Linked DNA regions of Spirulina major PCC 6313. The protein of the gene in region 2 binds, or shares a complex with, the protein of the main gene of each other region. Links are inferred from orthologs where the notes say so. Each region holds a gene or a part of one and is shown on either strand. Other genes may lie near its edges.

Evidence for each region.
Region 1: the proteins of mfd (region 2) and uvrA are in contact, whole or in part, in a crystal structure (PDB 4DFC), measured with the Escherichia coli proteins. The link is inferred for Spirulina major PCC 6313 from one-to-one orthologs.

What each region holds. Positions count from the first base shown.
Region 1 is NZ_KV878783.1:4,069,130-4,072,801, forward strand. What follows is about bases 94-3,448. They hold uvrA (excinuclease ABC subunit UvrA), read left to right. Parts: upstream 94-404; coding sequence 405-3,248; downstream 3,249-3,448. Other genes in these bases: SPI6313_RS18015 (pyridoxal-phosphate-dependent aminotransferase family protein), read right to left, coding at 3,428-3,448. Also shown: more of SPI6313_RS18015, read right to left, coding at 3,449-3,672. UniProt on the Escherichia coli protein: The UvrABC repair system catalyzes the recognition and processing of DNA lesions. UvrA is an ATPase and a DNA-binding protein. A damage recognition complex composed of 2 UvrA and 2 UvrB subunits scans DNA for abnormalities.
Region 2 is NZ_KV878783.1:3,510,962-3,515,284, reverse strand. The notes cover bases 39-4,044. They hold mfd (transcription-repair coupling factor), read right to left. Parts: upstream 3,722-4,044; coding sequence 239-3,721; downstream 39-238. Other genes in these bases: SPI6313_RS15480 (hypothetical protein), read left to right, coding at 39-106. In the rest of the region: more of SPI6313_RS15480, read left to right, coding at 1-38; SPI6313_RS15470 (methyl-accepting chemotaxis protein), read left to right, coding at 4,165-4,323. UniProt on the Escherichia coli protein: Couples transcription and DNA repair by recognizing RNA polymerase (RNAP) stalled at DNA lesions. Mediates ATP-dependent release of RNAP and its truncated transcript from the DNA, and recruitment of nucleotide excision repair machinery to the damaged site.

The DNA.
Region 1 (3,672 bases), 560 kb from region 2 along the record:
ACTAAGTCGTATTTTGATTGATTTTCAGTCACTCAAAAACATCAGATAGTATGATTTTGTGGAACGTTAATTATCCATCAAATGATTTTAGCAAGCTTCTCTCCTTTTTCTCTGATTTGAAGATCGCACTGGATTCAATGAGGCGATCTTCAAAAGAGGAAAAAATTGCAATTGCCCCCACAAAAACTCGATTGATTGCGTGTGTTCACCTCCCCTTACAGCGAACAGGCTTGATAATCCGAATTAATTCTGACCACCCAAAAAGGAAACCGGGAGCCGGGCAGCGATCGCCGCTCCAGACTCGGACGCTCTGAACAAAGCGATCGCAAGGGGCTAAAATTGTTAAGGACTGTTAACCCCTTGCCCCTATGTCAGAGCCATTGAACCTATCCGACTCGCTGCCGATGCCTGCTGATCCCGCAGGAACCGCCCGGAATGTGATTCGGATTCGTGGCGCACGGCAGCATAATTTGAAAAATATTGACCTAGATTTACCCCGCGATCGCCTCATTGTCTTTACGGGGGTATCGGGTTCGGGTAAATCGTCCCTCGCCTTTGACACGATTTTTGCCGAGGGGCAGCGGCGGTACGTGGAATCCCTCAGCGCCTATGCGCGGCAGTTTTTGGGGCAGTTGGATAAACCCGATGTGGATGCGATCGAGGGGTTGAGTCCGGCCATTTCCATCGATCAAAAATCCACCTCCCACAATCCGCGCTCCACGGTGGGCACGGTGACGGAAATTTACGACTATCTCCGGCTGCTGTTCGGGCGGGCGGGGTTGCCCCACTGTCCCCACTGCGATCGCAGCATTGCCCCCCAGACCATTGATGAAATGTGCGACCTCGTACTAGCCCTGCCCGATCGCACTCGCTTTCAAGTCTTAGCCCCCGTGGTGAAAGGGAAAAAAGGAACCCATAAAAAACTCCTCTCCAGCTTAGCCAGTGAAGGATTTGTGCGGGTGCGAATTAATGGTGAAATTCGAGAACTCAGTGATGCGATCGAGTTAAAAAAGAATCACAGCCATTGCATCGAAATTGTGATTGATCGCCTGATCAAAAAAGAGGGTCTCCAGGAACGATTAGTAGACTCCCTCGCCACCGCCTTAAAACACGCTGAAGGCACAGCAATCATTGCCACCGATGACCAAGAATTGGTCTTCTCAGAAAATTTTGCTTGTCCGGAACATGGGGCGGTGATGGATGAACTTTCGCCGCGTTTATTTTCCTTTAATTCGCCCTACGGCGCTTGCCCCCACTGCCATGGGATCGGCAGCCTCCGCACCTTCACGCCGGAATTGATTATTCCTGACCCAAGCCAACCGCTGTATAGTGCGATCGCTCCCTGGTCTGACAAAGACAACGCCTACTATCTCTCACTGCTCCACAGCATCGGCCAAGCCTATGATTTTGAAATCCAAACCCCCTGGGATCGCCTCAGCGACGAACAACGCCACATCTTGCTTTACGGTGCAGACCAGCCGATCCAGATGGAATCCGACCCCTATCGCGGCAAAGGCTACTATCGTAATTTTGCGGGCATCCTGGCCATGCTCGAACGTGCCTATGCCGACACCAGTTCAGAAACCTATAAACAAAAACTTGAACAATATATCGTCTTTCAAACCTGCGAAATCTGTCACGGGCAACGCTTAAAACCGGAAAGCCTGGCCGTGCGTCTCGGTCAATACAACATCATTGAACTGACGAGCGTGCCGATCCGCGTTGCCCTCGATCGCATCCATCATCTTGATCTCACCCCACGCCAAGCGATGATCGGTACATTGGCGTTAAAAGAGATTCGCGATCGCCTTCAATTCCTCCTCGATGTGGGCTTAGATTATCTCACCCTCGATCGCGCCGCCATGACCCTCTCCGGCGGTGAAGCCCAACGCATCCGCCTCGCCACCCAAATCGGTTCCGGCCTCACTGGCGTGCTCTACGTCCTCGATGAACCCAGCATCGGCCTCCACCAACGGGATAACGATCGCCTCCTCAGCACCCTCCGCAAACTCCGCGACCTGGGCAACACATTGATCGTCGTCGAACATGACGAAGACACGATCCGCGCTGCGGATCACATTGTGGATATTGGCCCCAAGGCCGGGGTGCATGGCGGTGCGATCGTCTGTGCCGGGAGTTTTGACGATCTCCTCCAGACCGAAGCCTCCTTAACCGGGGCCTATCTCTCCGGACGGCGCACCATCGACACCCCCCCCGAACGCCGCAAAGGGAACGGTCGCACCCTCAAACTCAAAGACTGCCACCATAACAACTTGCGGCATCTCGATGTAGACATTCCCTTGGGTCAATTAGTCGCGGTGACCGGGGTATCGGGTTCGGGAAAATCTACCCTCGTCAATGAACTCCTCTACCCCGCCCTGCAACACCATTTCACTAAAAAGACCCCTTTCCCCACCCATCTGGGGAAAATTGACGGTCTCAACGCTGTGGATAAGGTGATCGTCATCGATCAATCCCCCATTGGCCGCACCCCCCGCTCCAACCCCGCCACCTATACCGGTATTTTCGACTCGATTCGCGCCCTCTTCGCCGAAACCATCGAAGCCAAAGCGCGGGGCTACAAACAGGGGCGATTCTCGTTCAATGTCAAGGGGGGACGCTGTGAAGCCTGTAGCGGCCAAGGGGTGAACGTGATCGAGATGAATTTTCTGCCCGATGTGTATGTGCAGTGCGAAATTTGCAAGGGGACACGCTATAACCGGGAGACGTTGCAGGTGAAATATAAGGGGTTTTCGATCGCCGATGTGTTGGGCATGACGGTGGAGGAAGCCTTACACACCTTTGAGAAAATCCCCAAGGCGGCCACCCGCTTACAAACCCTGATGGATGTGGGGTTGGGCTATGTGCGCTTAGGTCAACCTGCGCCGACGCTGTCCGGTGGGGAAGCGCAGCGGGTCAAACTCGCGTCGGAACTCTCGCGCCGCGCCACGGGTAAGACGCTCTATCTCATTGATGAACCGACGACGGGGCTATCGTTTTACGATGTGCATCACTTGCTCAATGTGTTGCAGCGGTTGGTGGATAAGGGCAATTCGGTGTTGGTGATTGAACACAATTTAGATGTGATTCGCTGTGCGGATTGGTTGATTGATCTGGGGCCGGAGGGGGGCGATCGCGGCGGCCAGATTGTGGCGATCGGCACACCGGAAACCGTAGCGGCTCATCCTGATTCCTACACGGGGAACTATTTGCGATCGGTGCTGGAATCGTCTCGTACTCAATCCTAATGCGATCCAGCCCCTCGCCCCCTGGGAGCGAATCCTGTAGGGGTTTGGAAGCAGCCTGAGCACCTTGCTTGAAAAAGGGGGACTTCTTTCAATTTTCTCGCTTCTAAAGGGGGCTTTTTCGAGGTTCCCCCCTTAAAAAGGGGAGTTAGGGGGGATCGAGCCAGGGGATTCACGAGGGGTTAGCCTTGGGCGAAAACAGCCGCGGCCGCGCCTACGCCCGCCCCTGGGGTAATCTCACAACCGAGATTCTGCAAGGTGGCTTCGAGGGCAGCGATCGCTGTGATAATGTCGCGATCGCAGACAAATCCCAAATGACCAATTCGGAACAGCTTCCCTTTCAGGTGATCCTGTCCCCCTGCCAGGGCAATATCAAATTTTTGATTCATGGTTTTGCGAATCGCCTCCGCATCCACTTGGGTGGGCA
Region 2 (4,323 bases):
CAGCACTCCTGCTGAAGAACCTGCTGCTGAAGAGCCGGTTGCTGAAGAGCCTGCCGCTGATGATACCGAGGCAAGCTTGGTGGATGATGCTCCGGTTGCCGAATAAGGTCTGATTTTAAGTGAGAGAACTAGCATCAGTTCTCTCATGATTCAAAGCCTAAGCGAAAGGGAACTCTTGAAGAGTTCCCTTTTTTGCTGGGTGATACTTATTCTGTTATGAACGATCGCACTTCCCCATTCAGGAACGACTACTCCCGATCGCGTCGGGACTGGGTAATCCCCCTTGAATTTTACTGAGCCATTCAATGAGGTTGCTGAGTTGTTGATCGGGTTTGAGGACACCTAGGCCGCGGACGGTGACTTTTTTCGGGCTGTAGACGAAGCGCGATCGCAAGTGTTTCGGTAAATGTTCATCCAATAAACGCCAGGCGGGTTCTTCCATGGGGGTTTCCAGGACGATATGTTGGGGGCCATCGGGCTTAATTCGGGAGAACCCAAGGGATTTGGCGATTTGTTTGAGGCGTACCACTTGGATGAGTTGGAGGGCGGGTTTCGGGATGGGGCCGTAGCGATCGTACCAGGCTTCTTCAATTTGGGCTAGTTCCCGCTGCGAGTTTGCCGACGAAACGGCCCGATAGGCCGCCATTTTTTGCTCAAGGTCGGGAATGTAGTCGGCGGGAATAAAGGCGGTGAGTTTGAGGTCAATTTGGGTATCTTCCACCTTGGGAATTTCTTGGCCGCGAATTTCTTGTAAGGCTTCTTGCAGCATTGACATATAGAGATCAAACCCCAGTGCGGCCATCTGCCCGGACTGCTCCGCACCTAAAATATTGCCCACGCCGCGAATTTCCATATCCCGCGTCGCGAGTTGATAGCCAGAACCGAGTTGGGTAAATTCTTGAATGGCGCGTAAGCGTTTGCGGGCGGTGTCGGAGAGGGTTTGATTGGCGGAATAAAGGAGCCAGGCGTGGGCTTGAATCCCCGATCGCCCCACCCGACCGCGCAATTGATAGAGTTGCGACAGGCCAAAGCGTTGGGCATCTTCAATAATGATTGTGTTGACGCGGGGAATATCAAGCCCCGATTCGACAATCGTGGTGCAAACGAGGATATCCGCTTCACCATTGTTAAAGGCGAGCATGGTGGATTCGAGGTCACTTTCGTTCATTTGACCGTGGGCGATCGCCACTCGCGCACTGGGCAACATTTCCACCAACTGCGCCGCCAAGCTTTCAATTCCCTCCACCCTCGGCACCACATAAAAGGTCTGGCCGCCGCGATCCAATTCATTCCGGATCGCCGTGCGCACTACGTCGGGATTATAGGGTGAAAGATGGGTTTGAATCGGGCGGCGCGACGGGGGTGGCGTAGTGATCAAACTCATTTCCCGAATTCCCGATAGAGACATATAAAGGGTGCGCGGAATCGGTGTTGCGGTGAGTGTTAACACATCAACCTGAGTTTTTAAGGCTTTGATTTTTTCTTTTTGATTCACCCCAAATCGCTGTTCTTCGTCAATGACCAACAGGCCGAGATCGTGAAATTGCACACTTGATCCTAAAATTTGCTGCGTCCCGATCAACACATCCAATTCACCACTTTTTAATCGCTGGAGCAGTTCTCGTTTTTCCGAAGCGGTGCGGAACCGATTTAACAAGCCAATTTGGATCGGGTAGGGGGCGAAACGTTCTTTGAGGGTGTGGTAATGCTGTTGAGTGAGAATCGTTGTCGGGGCTAAAAAGGCGACTTGTTTATGACCGGAGACGATCGCTTTAAAAATCGCCCGCACCGCTACTTCAGTTTTGCCAAACCCCACATCCCCACAAACGAGGCGATCCATGGGGCGATCGCTCTCCAAATCTCGCTTCACATCCTGGGTTGCCTTCAGTTGATCCGGGGTGGGTTGGTAGGGAAACGAATCCTCAAGCTCCCCTTGCCACGGTTCATCGGGAGGATAAGCAAACCCCGTTTGTTTGGCGCGTTTGGCGTAGAGTTCGAGCAAATCTACCGCCACTTTTTTAATCGCCTTGCGGACGCGGGCCTTAGTGCGTTCCCAGGTTTTCCCGGCCATTTTGTTCAGTTCTGGGGGACGTTTCCCCGAATGCTGAAACCGCGACAAACTATCCACCGAATCCGCCGGAACACGCAACGTCCCATCGTCATATTTGAGGGCTAAATAGTCGCGCCCTTCGATGGTTTCGAGTTGTAAAAACTTGCCGATCCCGTGGCTGCGGTGAACGACATAATCCCCCGGCGAGAGCTTATTGAGGTCTACTTGTTTCGAGACCGCCCGCCGCCGTTTGCGAATGTAGGTGGGACTGGTGAGGCTGTGCTGGCCGAAGAATTCCCGGTCGGTGACCACCACGAGGCGATAGGTGGGTAAAATGAACCCTTCGAGTTCCGCCAGGCCGGAATATTTGAGGGCGATCGCACTCCGTTGCGTCTGCAAACGCTCAATCGCTGGATAGTCGTGGGGATTAGGAATAAACTGCGCCACACAATCATGCTCTTGCAGCAAGGACACCGCCCGCGAGGGTTGAGCCGACACCAACCATTGATTATATTGCTTCAGACTTAATCCCCCAGGCGCATCCCGCTGACCCCGGAGCAATTCCGCCAAGCTCCCGAACTGGTGCGGTGTCGTGGGTAAAGCACGGCTGGCCAGATTCACCCCTACCCCATCAACCACTAACTCGGAGAGATAGATCGCTGAAAATCGAGAGTGGAGCGCCGTGCTAATCGTGGCGAAATCTCGATGGAGGGGCGGCACTTGGGGCGGGTGGGCGTGCCATTGCACCGTCACATACTCCACCCAGCGGGCACAGTGGGCCGCGCAGGTATCGGGTTCATCCACCACCACCAAGGTTTCCGGGGGTAAATAGTCGAGGAGATTGGCGGGTTCTGGGTAAGCGAGGCCGAGGTAGCGGCGCAAACCGAGGGGATAGTCGCCATTTGCGATCGCCTCTTGCTCCTCCACCGGCAGATCGGGATGATCCTGGAGGGTTTCCGCCAGGAGGGGCGTAAAACTTGTGGGCGTGAGGGTGAGGCGGGGGATGCTATCGAGCGATCGCTGCGTCGCCGGGTCAAACTCCCGAATCCGCTCCAACTCATCCCCGTACCATTCCAAGCGCACCGGCAATTCCGTCGAAACCGGGAACACATCCACCAAATCCCCGCGCCGACTCCATTGCCCCTCACTTTCCACCAACGCCACCCGCTGATATCCCAATTGCGTCAACTGATGATCCAACGCCTTCGCCGTCATCGTCATCCCCGTCTGCACATTACACAGATGGGACTTTAACAACTCCGGCGGGGGAAGATGAGGCTGTAACGCCCGCTCTGTGGTCACAATCACCCAGGATTCCGCTGCATCCTCTGGATACACCTGCTCACTGAGCACCACCAACTGCCCCCAGACCATCTCCGACTCCGGATCAAGGGACTCATAGGGCGAGGCTTCGGAGGTGGGATAAAACCGGATCGCTTTCCACCCCATCACCTCCAACTGTGCCGCCCAGCGTCCGGCTTCTTCGAGGGTGGGACAGACAATGAGTAAGTTACGTTGCGTCGTTTGCGCGATCGCACTACTGACCAACCCTTTCGGTAAACGAGACGCTCCATTGAGATGCAAGGGGGTCTGCTGATTTTGCAATTTTTGTACAAAATCCTGGGTCAGTGGGGAGCGAGCGATCGCCCGCACAACAGAAGAAAGCGCCATGGGATGAGGAGAAAGTAGAGCCAGTTTCCCCATCATACGCTGAATCCTGTAAGGAGAGCGTGCTCAACAAATCCGGATTCATTCATGCGGAAAATGAAGACTGTAGTCTACCTAGGATGCAAAATTTTCTGTGATTCAAAATTTCAGTGATCCAGATCTCAAGTCTACGATTCTGATTCATGAGACCTTAACGCTCACGAGTCTGGAGAATCACAACGTTTGGATGTCTCTTTTCTCACACAGCATTGAGCACCCTATTTTTCAGTCAACCATAACGTGATCTCCTTCAACACATCACGGTTTTAGCCATCAGATTATCGCCTGAATCCTGATCACTGCAATCAGAACATTTTTTTCGATTTTAATGTCATGATTATGTCAATTGCACAACCTGTAGTTCTTAAAAAAAATTTGCTCTCTATGCACGGAGTACAATCATTAGTATGTTGAAATCTTTGAACTTTCGACAAAAGATCTTAGTGGGCTATGCTCTACCCATATTCGCTTTGTTTGGTGCTGCTGGGTTTGGGTGGATGAGTGCGCAGCGTGTTTTTCATGTTTTTGAGATTATCCATGATGCCGATACACTGCTACAAGAATCA